Regions from separate parts of the Geminocystis sp. genome, predicted to be linked through region 1. Evidence: predicted binding sites of a transcription regulator. Region 1 holds the regulator's gene; each other region holds the start of a gene.

The links. Region 1 encodes NtcA, which controls nitrogen genes in cyanobacteria. Its sites were predicted from a motif close to TTTGTANCNNNNGNTACAAA; they were not measured.
Region 2: urtA (urea ABC transporter substrate-binding protein) is a predicted target of NtcA. The motif match lies at 1,435-1,454, and genes of this name have one in related genera.
Region 3: ACEW8E_RS12240 (DUF4278 domain-containing protein) is a predicted target of NtcA. The motif match lies at 1,830-1,849, and genes of this name have one in related genera.
Region 4: ACEW8E_RS11020 (ammonium transporter) is a predicted target of NtcA. The motif match lies at 1,833-1,852, and genes of this name have one in related genera.

The regions. Positions count from the first base shown of each region.
Region 1 is NZ_JBGSUU010000029.1:4,477-8,999, reverse strand. It holds gene ACEW8E_RS02225 (chlorophyll a/b binding light-harvesting protein) at 1-854, shown strand, start outside; gene ACEW8E_RS02220 (DUF3084 domain-containing protein) at 1,061-2,530, opposite strand; gene ntcA (global nitrogen regulator NtcA) at 2,586-3,263, opposite strand; gene fabI (enoyl-ACP reductase FabI) at 3,420-4,205, shown strand; gene dxs (1-deoxy-D-xylulose-5-phosphate synthase) at 4,403-4,523, opposite strand, start outside.
Region 2 is NZ_JBGSUU010000085.1:61,155-65,677, forward strand. It holds gene ACEW8E_RS09765 (class I SAM-dependent methyltransferase) at 1-635, opposite strand, end outside; gene ACEW8E_RS09770 (TVP38/TMEM64 family protein) at 750-1,379, opposite strand; gene urtA (urea ABC transporter substrate-binding protein) at 1,513-2,826, shown strand; gene ACEW8E_RS09780 (hypothetical protein) at 2,883-3,284, shown strand; gene ACEW8E_RS09785 (sensor histidine kinase) at 3,308-4,523, opposite strand, start outside.
Region 3 is NZ_JBGSUU010000105.1:46,004-50,526, forward strand. It holds gene ACEW8E_RS12230 (DUF3887 domain-containing protein) at 1-52, shown strand, start outside; gene eno (phosphopyruvate hydratase) at 66-1,364, shown strand; gene ACEW8E_RS12240 (DUF4278 domain-containing protein) at 1,376-1,765, opposite strand; gene ACEW8E_RS12245 (Crp/Fnr family transcriptional regulator) at 2,267-2,959, shown strand; gene ACEW8E_RS12250 (M61 family metallopeptidase) at 3,006-4,523, shown strand, end outside.
Region 4 is NZ_JBGSUU010000097.1:28,449-32,971, reverse strand. It holds gene ACEW8E_RS11030 (V4R domain-containing protein) at 1-268, opposite strand, end outside; gene ACEW8E_RS11025 (pentapeptide repeat-containing protein) at 506-1,342, opposite strand; gene ACEW8E_RS11020 (ammonium transporter) at 1,968-3,482, shown strand; gene cruG (2'-O-glycosyltransferase CruG) at 3,742-4,523, shown strand, end outside.

The sequences.
Region 1 (4,523 bases):
TGGGAGAACAGGGATTAATTCTTTTACCTCACTTAGCTACTTTAGGTTGGGGAGTGGGAGATGGAGGTCAAATTGTTGATACCTATCCTTATTTTGTCATTGGGGCAATTCATCTAATTTCTTCGGCTTTTTTAGGTGCTGGTGCTTTATACCACACTCTGAAAGCTCCAGAGAATTTAAGTAAAGCTCAAGGACAGGCTAAAATGTTTCATTTCACATGGGATGATCCTGCTAAACTAGGCTTAATTCTTGGTCATCATCTGTTATTTTTGGGATCTGGTGCTTTATTATTAGCAGGAAAAGCTATGTATTGGGGAGGGTTATATGATGCTACTACTCAATCTGTGCGTATCATTGAACATCCTACCCTTGATTTTAGCACTATCTACGGTTATCAAACTCACTTTGCGAGTATTAGTAGCTTAGAAGATTTAGTTGGTGGACATATATATGTGGGTATAATGCTCATAGTTGGAGGAGTATGGCATATTCTTGTACCACCTTTAAAATGGGCAAGAAAAGTTCTTATATTTTCTGGGGAGGCAATTTTATCTTATTCTTTAGGAGGAATTGCTTTAGCTGGATTTGTCGCTGCTTATTTCTGTGCTGTCAATACTTTAGCTTATCCAGTAGAATTTTATGGTCCTGCCTTAGAGGTGAAATTGGGAATCACCCCTTATTTTGCAGATACCGTTCAATTACCTTACGGAGAACATACATCTCGTGCTTGGTTAGCTAATGCTCATTTCTTCCTTGCTTTCTTTTTCTTACAAGGACATTTATGGCATTCTTTACGCGCTTTGGGATTTGATTTTCGTCGGGTAGAAAAAGCACTGGATTCTATCCAAGCCTAAAAACCCATGAGAGAAAAAAGGGTTAATATACTGTCATATATTTAATCCTTTCCTCTCTACAGCTTTAAGACTACAAAAGTTGAGGACAAATTTGGGAAAATAGTCCATAACTAAATTATCAATGATTCTCTTGTTCATTTTATGAGGAACTTTCGCAAACTGTCAACAGTGAAAGTGTCCTCTTTTTTTGTGGTGATTGATAAAGTTTATAATCTCAAAATTTCTTTTCCGTCGGCAATAACTACTAAATTAACTTGTAAAGGCCCTGAAGCATTGGTTTCTTTTCCTGCTACTGCTAAAATTTCATCAATGGATTGATTTGTTAATTTTAAATTTTGAACAAAATTAATTAAAGAAATAATCTTACCATCACCGATGATAATTTGACCTAATAGCCCTTCTTGTCTTGCTCTAAATTGCGCTACAGATATTAAAAAATCTAGCTTTTCTTGTAACTCTTTTCCATTCAAATCATTAGAATCCATGGCAATAGATGCAATAGTTTCATTTTTGTCATAAACTTTTTTATTAGGAGAAACATCAGCAAAAATACGCACTTTTTCTTCTCCTTGAACATAATTACCAGCAGAGACAATTCTAATTAAATATTCTCCATTGTCAGATAATTCTGTTTTAATTTGTTGTACTTGTGCTTTTGTTATTTGTACAAATCTTTGATCTGGGAAATTATTTCCATAGCCTAAAATTTGCATAACACCCCGATTAGCTTCGTTTAAAATACCATCAATTAATTCATCTAAATTAGTAGTTTTATCTGTTTTTACGAGGGTTAAATTTAAAATTTGTCCTTTAACTACCGCAATAGGACGTTCTCTTAAATCTTGATAAGTTTGATAATATTGTTCTAAGATTTCTACTTCTTTGCGAAAAAAGCCTAATTCTTTTTCTAAAGATAATAACTCTTGCTCTTTGGTATTTAAAATTTTATCTTTTTCTGAAATACGTTGATCTAATTTAGAAATTTGTTGATCTCTTGATTTAATATCAGACTGTAATTGACTTTGTTTATTTTTTAAATCTACTAAACTTTGCTCTTGTTTTTGTAAAATTCTATCTTGTTTTTGTAAAATATTTTCTTGTTCTTGAATTTGAATTCGCTTATTATTCAAGTCATTATCTCTTTGAACAATGGACTCTTCTAATTTTTTACTTTGATTTTCTAGTTTTTCTTTTTCTGCTAATAACTTAGTTTTTTCTGTAACAATTTTCTTTACTTCTTCATTTATTTTATTTGTTTGAGCGGATAATATTTTAAGTTGGTTTTGAGTCGTTTTTAATTCTTTTCCTGTGATATTTAATAATTTTTTTTCCTGATTTTGTCTATTTTGAGCTATACTTAATTCCTGTTCTACTCTTTTTTTTTCTCTCTCAACTTTTTCCAATTGTGCCGTAATTTCTCTTCTTTTTTTGAGAATTTCATCTAATTCAAAAACCCCTTGACGCAAAGATTCACTAAAACTAAATAAGATAATTAACGTAGAAGCAGAAATTAATATACCAGTACTAATTGTGATCACAATAGCCGTTTGTTTCGGGCGCAATTGAAATAATCTCAATCTCGCTTTACCTACTTTTGTCCCGATGCGATCGCCTAATGCGGCGATTAAACCGCCCAATATTAACATTGCGGCAACTAAAATATAGGCACTTGTCATCAGTTTATAGAGTTATTTACTCCTCAAATAATCAATCTTTAGAACTTTCTTTAGCTTAAGCAAATTGTTGACTAAGAGCAACAGGATTATGAACTGTAATTTTTTTCTTAGTAATAGAAATCAAACAATCTTGTCTTAATTCACCTAACAAACGAGTTACGGTTACTCTGGTTGAACCGATAGCCTCAGCGATGGCTTGATGGGATAGTTTTAAATCAATAGTAATACCATTAGCAGTAGGTACACCAAAATCTCGACAAAGAATAAGCAAAAAACTAACTAAACGGGAAGCCATATCTCGATGTGCTAAAGTTTCAATCATCAATTCTGTTTGTAAAATGCGAGAAGATAAACCCTGTAACATTAAGCGAGATAACTCAGGATTATCTTTAAGAGAACGTTGAAAATGCTCAATAGGAGCGGATAATAATTCTACAGGAGTGAAAGCTACAGCATGATAAAAACGGTCAGATTTTTGTCCCGTAATCAAAGATAAAACCCCAAAAATACTATTTTCTCGTAGTAAAGCAACAGTAATTTCTTCCCCAGCTTCATATACCCGTGACAATTTTACAGCACCTTTAATTAAAAAATATACCCTTTCAGCAGGATCACCGGGGAAAAATATTGTTTTACCTCGCTCAAATCTTTCCACCACAGGAGTATAAATTCCTGCTCCAATTTGACGAAATACAGATGCTAAAGGTTGTTCTTGAGTTGAAATTGATTGCATAAGGGATAGTTACTTAATAATATTTAATGTTTGAGGGTATAAATGACACTTTCTATAAGAGAATAAGTAATTGTAAACTAGATAACTATCTATAACTTAATTAGTTTAGCGAATTATTGTCAGATATTACAGAAAATTAAAGAAAAAATCAAGAATATGTTAGATTTAACCAACAAAAACGCCCTTGTAACGGGTATTGCTAACAATAAATCCATTGCTTGGGGTATCGCTCAACAACTACACAAAGCTGGAGCAAATATTGGAGTTACCTATCTTCCTGATGAAAAAGGTCGATTTGAGAAGAAAGTAGGAGAATTAGTCGAACCTTTAAAACCTAGTCTTTTTCTTCCTTGTAACGTGCAAGATGATGCTCAAATAGATGAAACCTTTGCTCAAATTAAAGAAAAATGGAATCATATTGATATTTTAATACACTGTTTAGCCTTTGCGGGGAAAGATGATTTAACTGGAGATTTTAGTAATACTTCTAGGGATGGTTTTAAAACCGCTCTTGATATTAGTGCTTATTCCCTTACTCGTTTAGTACAAGCAGCTAAACCTCTTTTAAGATCAGGTGGTAGTATTGTTACATTAACCTATCTTGGAGGAGTAAAAGTTATCCCTAATTATAACGTCATGGGAATTGCTAAATCTGCCTTAGAAATGAGTGTACGTTACCTCGCCGCCGAATTAGGTAGTCAAAATGTAAGAGTAAATGCTATATCGGCTGGTCCTATTCGCACTTTAGCATCTTCTGCTGTTGGTGGTATCTTAGATATGATCCACCATGTAGAAGCCGTTGCACCTTTAAAACGTACCGTCACTCAAACAGAAGTAGGTAACGCTGCCGCTTTTCTCTGTAGTGATTTGTCTAGTGGTATTACAGGACAAATTATTTATGTCGATGCTGGTTATGAAATTATGGGCATGACTCAAGGATAATCCAAGTAAAGAAAGGAGAAAGGAGTAAGGAGAAAGGAGAAAGGAGTAAGGAGAAAGGAGTAATGAGTAATGGGTAATGAGTAAGGAGTAAGGAGTAAGGAGTAAGGAGTAAGGAGTAAGGAGTAAGGAGTAAGGAGTAATTAATTCCTAATTCCTAATTCCTAATTCCTAACTTCCTAATTTCTAATTCCTAATTCCTAACTTTTAACTCCTAACTCCCCATTCCAAGTTACAGATGGTTTTTGAGAGAAAAAAGAAGCTAAAATCTCTTGAGAAATTTGACTACTGGTTAAGCCTAAATCGATCATCGATTCATTG
Region 2 (4,523 bases), on a different contig from region 1:
AAACTAGAAATTAAATCAAAAGATTCTGGATTTAAGTTATTCGATTCAGCGGCGTTATGAATCCAATTTATTGACTTATTTTTTTTCTTACTTTGATAGTTTGCTACGGCTAAAAAGTAAGGCGATAAATCTAAACCAGAGATATTACTATGGGGATAATTTTCTTGTAAGGCAAATGTACTTAAGCCAACACCACAACCAAAATCTAAGATATTTTCAGGATAAAAGGGAATTTCTGAAAGTAACACTTCATGATAATTTTTTCTTAAATTACCATCCCCATCAACTTGAGGAGTTTTAGAATAAATGGTAGAGTGAACACTATAAGCGGCGGATTCTAATTCCCAAGCGGCTTCCCAACTCATGTTACCTTTATCATAGGCGTGAAAAGAGGTGAGATAATAGTCAGGATATATAATATCAGGATTTTCTACGGTTTTAATTTCTTGTTGCCAATCATGATTTTGAAGATTTTTTACATTATCTTCCCACTTGACACCAATGAGATTCGCACGTTTAATAATCATATTACGCGCCCTTGTTTTCGCAAATTCCATCAGGGGTTTAATACTAAGTAATCCATTAATTAATTTAGTGGAAAGGTTGTTATCTGATTTGCTAGTTATTACTGTCATAATCTCACATTTAATCAACAATATATTGTCAATTGTTATCTAATAACGGTGAATAATCAATTATTTGTTATTAATTCTTAATTCCTAAAAATAATAGATAATTCTGGTTTGTTTCTAATTCTTGATTTTTCGATAATATGTAGCGCCGCCTACTAATAAACCTGTCAAGGTTAAAGATAATGTAATGGTTAACATATCACCTTTTTCTAGGGATGAAATTCCTGCTCCCATCATTACAAATGGTAAAATACCGGGTATAGTACCGAAAATAGTACCTAGTAAATATTCCTTCCCACTAACAGAAGTTAAACTAGCACCAAAATTGACAATACCGTAGGGAATTAAAGGTAATAAACGGATAGCAAAAATATACCCCATTCCCCCTTTTTTTATTTCCTTATCTAACCGTTGCAGATGAATACCAAATCTTTTTTTTACCCATTTTCTACCTAAAAATCTACCATAGGCAAAACTTACCATTGCAGCTATTATAGCAGCGATGGCCGTCCAAAGAAGACCCCACCAAAAACCAAAAATCAAACCACCACTAAGATTTAAAGGAGTAGAAGGCAAAAGTAAGATAGTGGCTAAAATATACAGAAAAATATACAAAAAAGGGGCAAATATACCTAATTTAGTCAAAGAATCTTCTAAAAATTCTGGATTAATTCCCCCCATAAAAAAAATGGCTATTCCAGAGATAAAAATACAAATTAACGTCAAAAAAATTAACTGATTTTTCACCCACCACCGCCTTAAAATTTATTATTGTTTACGCTTATCAATATTTTAAAAATAATATGTATCTAAAAATACAAAATATTATTAATCTTATCTTTACCATTGATAAAGTCAAAATATAGAATAATATTAAATCATGTCCAGACTCGGAAGAAGAAAATTCCTTTTATACGGTTCGGCAACTTTAGGTACAAGTTTATTACTAAAAGCCTGTGCCGATGCACCACCTCCTGCAGATAATACCGCTACTACTCCTACAGAAACTCCTCCTGCCACTACCACAGGAGATACAATAAAAGTAGGTATTTTACACTCTCTTAGTGGTACAATGGCCATTAGTGAAACCAGCGTAGTAGAAGCTGAAAAGTTAGCTATCAAAGAAATTAACGCCTCTGGCGGGGTTTTAGGGAAACAAATTGAAGCGATTGTGGAAGATGGCGCTTCAGATTGGCCTACTTTTGCGGAAAAAGCAACTAAACTAATAGATCAAGATAAGGTAGCCACCGTTTTTGGATGTTGGACTTCTGCCAGTCGTCAAGCAGTAAAACCAGTATTTGAGTCTAAAAATCATATGCTATGGTATCCTGTACAATACGAAGGTCAAGAATGTTCTAAAAACATATTTTACACTGGTGCAGCACCAAATCAACAAATTGAACCAGCCGTGGATTGGTTATTAGAAAATAAAGGCAAAGAGTTTTTCTTAGTTGGTTCTGATTATGTATTCCCCCGTACTGCTAATACAATTATTAAAGCCCAATTAGAAGCAAAAGGCGGAAAAGTTGTGGGAGAAGATTATTTACCCCTTGGTAATACTGAAGTTACACCTATTATTGCTAAAATAAAAGCCGCTTTACCTAATGGAGGAGTAATATTTAACAGTCTTAACGGTGACAGTAATGTAGCTTTCTTCAAACAAATTCAAGCAGCAGGTTTGACTCCTGATAAATACCCTGTTATGTCTGTGAGTATTGCAGAAGAAGAAGTTAAACAAATCGGTGTAGAATATCTTAAAGGACATTATGCTGCTTGGAATTATTTTCAAACCGTAGAAAGCCCTGAGAATACAAAGTTTGTAGATGCTTTTAAAGCTGAATATGGTGCAGAAAGAGTGGTAAATGATCCTATGGAAGCTGCTTATATTATGGTATATTTATGGAAACAAGCTGTCGAACAAGCTGGTGGTATTGATGACATTGAAAAAGTGAGAATGGCGGCAGTAGGGCAAGAGTTACAAGCACCCCATGGCGCTATTAAAATGTTCCCTAATCATCATATCTCAAAAACTGTTCGTATTGGACAAGTTAGAGATGATGGTTTATTTGATGTTGTCTATGCTACTGATAAACCTGTTGATCCCATTCCTTGGAATCAGTATGTAGCAGAAACGAAAGGTTATTCTTGCGATTGGACAGATCCCGCTAAAGGTGGTAAGTTTAAAATGAGCTAAAAAATTTCACTAACAATGAACAATTAGCAATTATCTTTCTTTTTTAAAACTTATAAATGACGGAAAAAATAGTTAAAAAATCTCTTAATCTAACTTTAGATTTACCTCTACAATGGACTGAGAAAATAGAACAATTAGCCTTAGAAAAACAACAGCCTTTATCAGAATTAATTACTGATATTATCGGCGTATATTTAAGCTATAATCTTGATGAGATTAATATTAGTAGATTGCAAGAAAATTATCAAGAATTAAACAAAAAAGTTCAAATATTAGAAGCTAAAGATCATTATATTGATAGATTAGAACATCGTTTATTTATTATAGAAAAATTAGTATCTAGTTTACAAACTCAAATTTCACCTTATCATAGAGATAAATCCATAAGTTATACTCCTATTATAGAGGAAGAATTTGAAGACGAACCCGATGAGATTTTAACAGATTTTTTAGAATAATTAGTACCTATAAAAGATAAAAATTATTCTACTAAAGGGAAACTTAAAGTAAAAATACAGCCCTTTTCTGAAGGTGAAACTAAGGTAACTTTACCATTCATTGTTGTTACTAAACTTTTAACAATCGCTAACCCTAAACCTGTACCGCCCGTGTCTCTATTTCTCGCTTCTTCTACTCGATAAAAACGCTCAAAAATACGATTTTGCAGAGTAAAAGGGATACCTATTCCTTGATCATGAATCTCTATTATTACTGATTTATCTTGTTTTAATACAATTTTAATATCGGTATTTTCAGGAGAATATTTAATAGCATTATCGATTAAATTAAGACAAATTTGTTTAAATCTATTACGATCAACTTTTATTTTTATATTACTATTTTCTTCTCTTAAATTAATATTTCTTTTACGATATTGTTGAGTCATAGCTATAATTTCTCTCATTAAATCATTGACTATTACTATTTCTAATTGCATCTGAATATTACCATTATCTGCCCTTGCTAAATCTAACAAATCTTCTAATAATTGTATTGTACGATTAGCCTCTGATACTGCTACAGATAAGGCTTCTTTTTGTATGGAAGTAAGATTTTCTCCTCTTCTTAAGGTACTTTGTAAATATCCTGATACAATAGTTAGTGGTGTTCTTAATTCATGGGAAACATTGTTTAATAATTGTTGTTGATTTTCCCAACTTTCTCCTAATCTCATTAGCATTTTTTCTAAAGTTTGAGCTAGTTTTTTAACTTCACTAGGGCTATTATTAAAATTAATTGATACTTCTTTTAATTTATCTGCTGAGATATTTTCCGCTACATTACAAATTTTTTCTAAGGGTTTTAAGGAATAAGAAATATAACAAGCTATCAAAGTAATCATAATAGTGATAGCAATGATAGTAGAAATAGTTAAACTTTGAATTAAATAAGTAAATAAAACTTGCTCATTGGTAATATTTTGAGCGATATATAAATGTCCAATAAATTGTTGATTAATATTTAAAGGAATACCACAAATAAGCCAACTATTTTTGTCAATAAGAATAAATTGAGGAGAATAATCAAGATAATTTAACTTAGCTAATTGGGGATAAAAATAAACAGATTGAGCAATAATATTATTATCTTTATTTTTAAACCAAAATATATTTTTATGATCTGATAAATTATTAATAGTTTTTTGAATACCTACTTCTAAAGATACCATTTCGCTATAGATTTCGACATCATGGGGA
Region 3 (4,523 bases), on a different contig from region 1:
CGTAATTTTTGACAGTTCTAAGAGTATCATTGGTGTAGATTTTATTCAATAAATTAGGTTTATCCATGTTAGAACAACAATCAATGTTAATTGAAGAAATTACCGCTAGAGAAATTTTAGACTCCCGTGGAAGGCCCACTGTAGAGGCTGAAGTCCGCTTAGAAAATGGCTCTGTCGGTTTAGCTCAAGTACCTAGTGGTGCTTCTACTGGTAGCTTTGAAGCCCATGAATTACGAGATGGCGATCGCCATAGATACGGTGGCAATGGAGTTTTAAAAGCGGTAGATAATATCATCGATAAAATTGAACCAGCATTACTTGATCATGATGCCTTTGACCAAGTTGGGATTGATACAGCTATGATTAATCTTGATGGTTCACCTAATAAAAAAAATTTGGGTGCCAATGCGATTTTAGCCGTATCTTTAGCCAATGCCAAAGCGGTAGCGGGAGAGTTACAAATTCCTCTTTATCGCTATTTAGGAGGCCCTTTAGCTAATGTTTTACCCGTACCCATGATGAACGTTCTTAACGGCGGAAGTCATGCTAATAATAACGTAGATTTTCAGGAATTTATGATTATGCCCATCGGTGCAGAAACTTTTTCTGAAGGTTTACGGTGGGGTGCAGAAATTTTCGCTTGTTTAAGCAAAGTTTTAAAAGAGAAAGGTTTACTAACAGGAGTGGGAGATGAAGGTGGTTATGCCCCTAATTTAGGTTCAAATCAAGAGGCTTTAGACTTATTAATTCAAGCCATTGAAATTGCAGGTTATAAAGCAGGAGATCAAGTTGCCCTAGCCATGGATGTTGCCGCTAGTGAATTTTACAAAAATGGTCAATATAACTACGATGGTTGTGATCATTCTCCCGTAGAATTTATTAATTATTTAGAAAGTTTAGTTGGTAAATATCCTATTGTCTCCATCGAAGATGCTTTACACGAAGATGATTGGGATAACTGGAAATTACTTACCGAAAAACTCGGATCTAAAATTCAGTTAGTCGGTGATGATTTATTTGTTACTAATATCACACGTTTACAAAAAGGTATAGATTTAGGTATTGCTAACTCTATCCTTATTAAACTTAATCAAATCGGTACTTTAACAGAAACTCTCCAAACCATCGAATTAGCTACTCGTAAAGGTTACAGCTCTGTTATTAGTCATCGTTCTGGAGAAACTGAAGATACCACTATTGCCGATTTAGCTGTGGCTACAAGAGCAGGACAAATAAAAACAGGTTCTTTATGTCGTAGTGAAAGAGTAGCTAAATATAACCGCTTATTACGCATAGAACATGAATTAGGCGATCGCGCTCTTTATGCTCCAAAAGTGGGATTAGGCCCTGTATATAGTAAGTAATTAATAATTAATTAGTTAACGGCTAATTGTTGAGATTCTTGTTTCAACATTTCTAATAAATAATCATTGTGGTTTTCTTGTGCCACTTTGATTCTTCTTTCTAAGTTTCTTCTCAAGTTAGATAAATGTACTTGCTCTAAGTTACATTCTGCTACCGTAGTGACAAGATGAGAAGTAGTTATGGGTGTTTTTGTCTCCATCATCAAAGGAATAGCATTAGGGCAAGTACTATAACTCGTACCACGATAGGTTAAAAATAATTTAGGTTGAAGTTGTGGAATATGTTTCGGTAATTTATAATTCCATTCACTACCTCTATATTTGCCGATAATGTCACTTTCTTTCATTTCCAGCACGGAAGTTTCTGATTTATATTGATTGCCACGATATTTCATTTTCATATTATTTTCTCTTTAGGTTGTAGATATAATTTTTTTGTTTAAAATTACTAAAATATTTTTTATTTCTGTATCTATTTTTACATTTGTCGAAAATAAAGTAAAGTTAATGTAAGGAAAACTTAAGATTTCCATAAATATTTTTTGGTTAGTTTCTTATGGCCCATGTCCTTTAATTTTACCATCCGTTAACTATAAAATTTTTGGTGGTGTAAAGGTGTCAGGTGTAAAGGGTTTTAAGTAAAAAAAATACATAGAAAATATATAGCAATATTAAATAATTTGTGGACAATCTTTCCTTTAATTCCCCTCAAGTTTCGGAGGTTAGAGGAGGGAAAACTTTACATTTTTTGATTGACTAATCACCTAAATTCGAGGATATTAAACCTGAAACCTGCTCTCAACGGAAGTAATTTTAAATTAGTTGATGTTTATTGACTAAATCGAGTAGAATGCAGTAGTTCAAGATCTTAAAATCAACTTCTTATATTTAATTAATATTTCATGGAGACGCAAGAAATTAGCGATCTTTTTCCCCTATTCCATAACCTAAATACTGAAACCATAGAATGGCTAGTTTCTATGGCAGACAGTGACAATTATGAATCAGAAGAAGTGATTATTGCCGAAGACGACTGGGGAAAAGCTATTTATTTTATAGTTTCGGGATGGGTAAAGCTAGAAAATATTTATAGCGAAGAAAATGTCACATTAGAAATTATCGGTAAAGGTGGCTGTGTAGGAGAAGCAGGAATTTTAAGTACTCTTAATGGTAATAGTCGAGTTATCGCCATTTCGGCGGTAGAAGTATTAAGTATCTCCGCACAAAGATTTTTACAAATATTATTTCGAGATTCTCAAATACAAAACCGTTTTCTAAAATTGATGGTAAGTCGAGTTACCGAATATCAAAAATATTGTCAATTTCATCGCCAAACAGGAAAAGTAAGATTAGCTACTGTTTTAATTTCCCTTGCAGATAAATATGGTGAAATCACAGAAAAAGGCATTAAACTTTATCCTTTTTTAAAACAAGATTTAGCAGATTTAGCTCAATTAAGTTTAGAAGAATGTAGTCAAATTATGAATAAATTAGAAGAAAAAAAAGTGATTTATCTAAAATCAAATAGTGATATTTTTTATATTTTAAATATTAAACAATTACATCATATTATCGGTAAATTAGGTAATGAATAACTATCAAATATAACTTATAAATTTCACTAATTATTGAAGATAAAACATGAATAAATTAAGTCCAAATATCCATTATTTTATTTCGATGGCTTGTCCAGAATCTCACTTATTTGAAGTAACCTTAAACATTGAAAACTGGCAAGAAAAAACTCTAAATTGTAAAATGCCTGTGTGGACACCCGGCTCATATTTAGTTAGGGAATATTCTCGACATTTACAAAATTTTACAGCTTATTCAACGGTAAATAATAATAAATTAAACTGGAAAAAAACATCTAAAAATAATTGGTTAGTTACTGCAAATAATGAGCAAAATATAACAGTAAAATATCAAATTTATGCTAATGAATTAACTGTTAGAACTAATCATTTAGATGCTACTCACGGTTATTTTAATGGTGCTGCGTTATTCTTTTATATACCTAATTACGAAAATTTACCTCTTACAATTACTATTAATGTACCTTACTCTTCTTGGCAAGTTTCAACATCCCTACCAAAAATATCGTCTTTAGAAAATACCTTTTTAGCTGATAATTTTGATACTTTAGTAGATAGCCCTTTTGAAATTGGTACACAAAAAATTTATGATTTTACCCTAGAAAATAAACCTCATCAATGGGTAATTTGGGGAGACGGAAATATTGACATTCAGAAACTAATTAAAGACACAGAAAAAATTATTAAAACTGAAGAAAAAATATTTGGTAATTTGCCCTATGATAATTACTTTTTCTTATTACATTTATCCGCTAGTGGCTTTGGAGGATTAGAACATAAAAATTGTTGTGTCTTAAATTATCCTCGTTTTGGCTTCAAAAAACAAGAAAAATACTATCGTTTCTTACAATTAGTTGCCCATGAATATTTCCATCTTTGGAATGTAAAAAGAATTCGTCCTAAAGCCTTAGAAAATTTCGATTATGATCAAGAAAATTATACCACTTCTTTATGGTTTTCTGAAGGTACAACCAGTTATTATGACATGATTATTCCCCTCAGAGCTGGTATTTATAATTATCAAACATTTTTCGAGTTATTAAGTAAAGATATTAGTCAATATTTAACAACTTCAGGGCGAAATATTCAACCTTTAAAAGAATCTAGTTTTGATGCTTGGATTAAATTATATCGCCGAGATGCTTATAGTAATAATAATCAGATTTCGTATTATTTAAAAGGGCAATTTATTACTCTATTATTAGATTTATTGATTAGAAAAAATACCGACAATGAAAAGTCTTTTGATGATGTGATGAAAACTATGTGGTTAAAATTTGGAGTATCAGAAATAGGTTTTACCCCTGAACAATTACAAACAGAAATAGAACTCATTGCCAATACAAATTTAAAGGAATTTTTCTACTTATATTTAGATACCACAGCAGAATTACCCTTTAATGAATATTTTGAGCCTTTTGGTGTAAAATTAGAACCACAAATAGACAAAAATATTCCTCCTTATTTAGGTTTAAATATCACGAAAAAAAATGGCAATGAAGAAATAAGTTTTGTAGAAGCAAATTCCCCTGCAGGAAAAGCTGGAATTGATGCTGGAGACGAG
Region 4 (4,523 bases), on a different contig from region 1:
TTCCCCAAGCCTTACCGATATTATACATTACTACACTAGAAGCAGAACCAACTTCCTCTTCTAAACCTTCGATTAATCCCACGATAAAATCTTCAGTTACAAGAACATTTCGAGATTCATTCCAGTCAGTAATATTTCCATTTTTAGTATCAAAATGAAAGAAGTCTTCTAAGGTGTAATGATCATGTTTTTTAGGGTATTTATTCTTCCAAAGATTTTTGGAAATTTTGTCCACAGTACGACTTGATTTTGTAGGTGTAAAAGTCATCTGGTTTTCAATCCTCTTATCGTTATTATGGTGATTAAATTATTAAATTAGTTGTAAATTAATTTACCTTCTGTATTTATTTTAACCAGTTTTTTTATTTCGATCTATTTTTTAAACATTTCGATACAATTCTGATATTATTTGTTATATATTTTATCGTTTAAATATGGTAGAATTAGACGACTAAAATAAATATTAAAAATTAGGAATTATTACTTATTACTTATTACTTTATTCTCAAGCGGCATTCTTTTTAATTAAATATTCTACGGTAAGATTTTTTTCTTCAATAATATTAGGTAAATCTTGAATAATTACGGAAGATTTTTTGATAAAAGCATTCGTCCATTTTTCAAACCATTTTAATTGCATCATGGTGGCTTGATTACTCATTGTACCGCCGAAGGAAATTTTACCTTTTTTATCCATAGAAAATTGTTGTAACCATTCTACGTCAGGGCGAGAATCTTCAAAGTTTTTAGCGGTAATTGTACCACCTAAATAATGACTTGTAATATTGGCTATGGTTTCAAAGTTAGTAATAACATCACCAATACTGATTTTTTTGAAGACAGAATTTTGAAATGAAGAAATTAAAGTCATTCCCAATGCACAAGGGTCAAAACCTTTATCAAATCTGGTACTATTATCATATACAGCACCTTGAAAAATAGCACCATTTAAGTGTGCACCATTCAAGAAAGTACCTGATAAATCAGCTTTCAAAAAATTGGCTTTGGTGAGAAAACTACCCGTTAAATATGCTTCTTTTAGAATTGCTTTTTTAAAGTCAACTTTGCTTAAGTATGCTTTAATTAAATATGCACCCGATAAATTTGCACCCGATAAATTTGCACCACTGAGATTCCCTTCATTGAAGTAGCAGTTACTCAAATTTGCGTTACTTAAATCAGCATCTCTTAAGTCAGCATAACTCAAGTCTGAACCTGACAAATTAATACTTTTAAGGTTACTACCTTTTAAATCTATTCTTCTTAATTGGAGTTTTCTAAAATCTCTTTCTCCTTGATTATATTCTCTTTGAATATCAACACTTCCTCTATTTCCTAACATTCTTTTCTCCCTAAAAATTAAGTGTTATTTTAGATAGCAATAGTATTAAATAAACGTAACTTTTATTATATATACATATATTTAAAAGCCCTAAAATATTTTTTAATTTCAGCTTTTAGTTACTTTATATTAAGCAGTTTGACAATCCATAGCTAAATTGTAACGATATTTCTGAAAAAAATGTCTTGTTTTTTTACAAAACTTTGTTAAAGTTTAATCATCTTATAAATATTTATAAAATAGTAAAAATACTGAGTATTTATACATACATATTTACGGTAAAACTTTTTTAATTTTTGTAAAGATTTCATAAAGTTTATATTTGTTGACTAAATATAAGTCACCAAGTAGTTAGAAATTAGTAATTAGAAATGAGGAATTAGAAAGGAAACGGGGAGAGAGGAAGAATTATTAATCTTAAGTTTCAGGATATTCTTGTCAATCTTTTAGATTATATTTGAAGTTGTTATGACTTTTTGAAAAGGACTTTATTGTATGTTTAGATACAGAAACTATTAAGTAAAAAGTATCAATATTTAACAGTTAATTGACGAGTCGAATCGTTAATTGTTCAATTCCTGTGTAGTTTTAGATCAAATCTATAATAATTAGTCAAATGATACTAATGTCTAAAAAAACAAATAGAAAAGCTAATCGGTTACAAAACCAAGATAGTTTTATACTTAATTCTATAGCTCGTGTTAAAAATTTATTTTCTCCTTATCAGTTAGCTTGTATCCCTTTAACTGCTCTTATTCTGATGGTGTGGAATAGTGCAGCTAAAGCTCAAGGATTTGGACAACCTGAAGATGTGGGACAACTTAAAATTGTATTAGATTCTGTTTTCTTGTTAATTACAGGAACTTTAGTTGTCTTTATGAATGCTGGTTTTGCGATGTTAGAAACAGGTTTCTGTCGTCAAAAAAATGCTGTTAACGTCTTAGCGAAAAACTTAATCGTCTTTGCCATCGCTTCTATTGTTTATTGGGCAATCGGTTATGGTTTAATGTACGGTAATGGTAACGGTTTTATTGGTTTAGATGGTTTCTTCTTTAATGGTAGCAGTCTTCCTTATAGTGACTCAGAAGCCTTTGAAGTCGCTAAAACAATGGTGGATGGTACAGAAGTTGAAGTTAAAACCTTAACAAAAGTACCTGAATCTATTTCTTTCTTTTTCCAATTAGCCTTTGCGGCAACGGCGGCTACTATCGTATCTGGTGCGGTGGCTGAGAGAATCCGTTTCGATGCTTTTTTAATCTTTAGTGTTTTATTAATCGGTATCGCTTACCCCATTACGGGTCATTGGATTTGGGATGGTGGTTGGTTAGCTTCCATGGGATTTCGTGACTTTGCAGGATCAACGGCAGTTCACTCTGTGGGCGGTTGGGCTGCATTAATGGGGGCAGCAATTTTAGGACCACGTCAAGGTAAATACACATCTGATGGTACAGTCCACGCTATACCCGGTCATAATATGAGTATTGCGACTTTGGGATGTTTAATTCTTTGGATTGGTTGGTTTGGCTTTAACCCCGGTTCAGAATTAGCCGCTACAGCTAACGTTCCTTATATCGCCCTTACTACTAACTTAGCGGCTGCCGCCGGTGGCATTACCGCTACGGCTACCTCTTGGGCAAAAGATGGTAAACCAGACTTATCCATGATTATTAACGGTGTATTAGCTGGTTTAGTGGGTATTACTGCTGGTTGTGCTGACGTAACTTATTTCGGTGCTATTATTATTGGTGCGATCGCAGGGGTAATTGTGGTTTTTGCTGTAGGATTTTTTGATAAAACTTTAAGAATTGATGATCCCGTAGGTGCAACTTCCGTACACTTAGTTTGTGGTGTTTGGGGAACTTTAGCTGTTGGTATTTTTAGCACAAATGGTCATAGTTTCGTTACTCAATTAATCGGTGTCTTAACTGTTGGTGGTTTTACCGTTGTACTTAGTTCTATTTTCTGGTACGCCCTTAAAGCAACTGTAGGTATTAGAGTTCATGCAGAAGAAGAAATCAAAGGTTTGGATATTTCCGAACATGGCATGGAGGCTTATAGCGGTTTTGTCAAAGAAGCTGATATTCTTTCTGGTGGTTTTTCCTCTACGGTGGGAGAAGTAAGTTCTGGTATAGAAATGTAATTAGGAATTAGAAAGGAAACGGGGAATGAAAAATGAGTCATAAGTTAACACTGCTTAATTATTTTGTCCGCTCCCTAAATTTCTTAATACGGCAAGACTTTGACAATTCTAACTCCCCCAAAGTTGGGGGCTGGGGGGCTTAGTCATTAGTAATTAAATTTTGTTTATTTTCCTTATCTTTGCCACAGATAGGGATTTTTTTTAGTTAAATTTAGGCTTTTAGGTTTAAAATTGACTAAAATTACTGTTATTTAACTTAATGATCATTAGTGCTGTTATTTGCTTAGTTTTATTAGTTTTTCAAAGTGTTTGTTTTTTTATCCTCCTCAGTCGTTTATTTCGAGGTGCAACTCGATTTCCTCCTTTAAAGCCTCAATGCCCTAATCCCTCTTTTTTAGCTAAAGTTAGCGTAGTTGTTCCCACTCTCAATGAGTTTGATCGCATCGATAAAATGTTAGAAGGTATTACCCGTCAAAGCTATGAAGTTAAAGAAATAATCATAGTTGATAGTAACTCTCAAGATGGTACAAGAGAAAAAGTGATGGAAGCCTCAAAAAAAGATCCTCGTATTCGTCTTGTCACCGATCCACCTTTACCTAAACAATGGATAGGGCGACCTTGGGCATTACATAATGGATTTTTAAATAGTTCATCTACCAGTGAATGGATTTTAGGCATTGATGCTGATACTCAACCTCAAAAAGGTTTAATCCCTAGTTTGTTGAATTTTGCTAATACCCATAATTATGATGTGGTTTCTCTTTCTCCTCAATTTATCATTAAATACCCTAGTGAATGGTGGTTACAACCAGCTTTATTAATGACTTTAATTTATCGTTTTGAGTCGTCAGGGGTGGATGCTAAAAGTGCTGAAACTGTCATGGCAAATGGACAATGTTTTTTAATTAAGCGCAAAGTTTTAGAAGCTATAGATGGTTATAGTTATGCTTCTAATTCTTTTTGTGATGATGTCACCCTTGCCCGTTATATCGCTAGTCAGGGTTATAAAGTTGGCTTTGCTGATGGTGCAAAAATTATCAA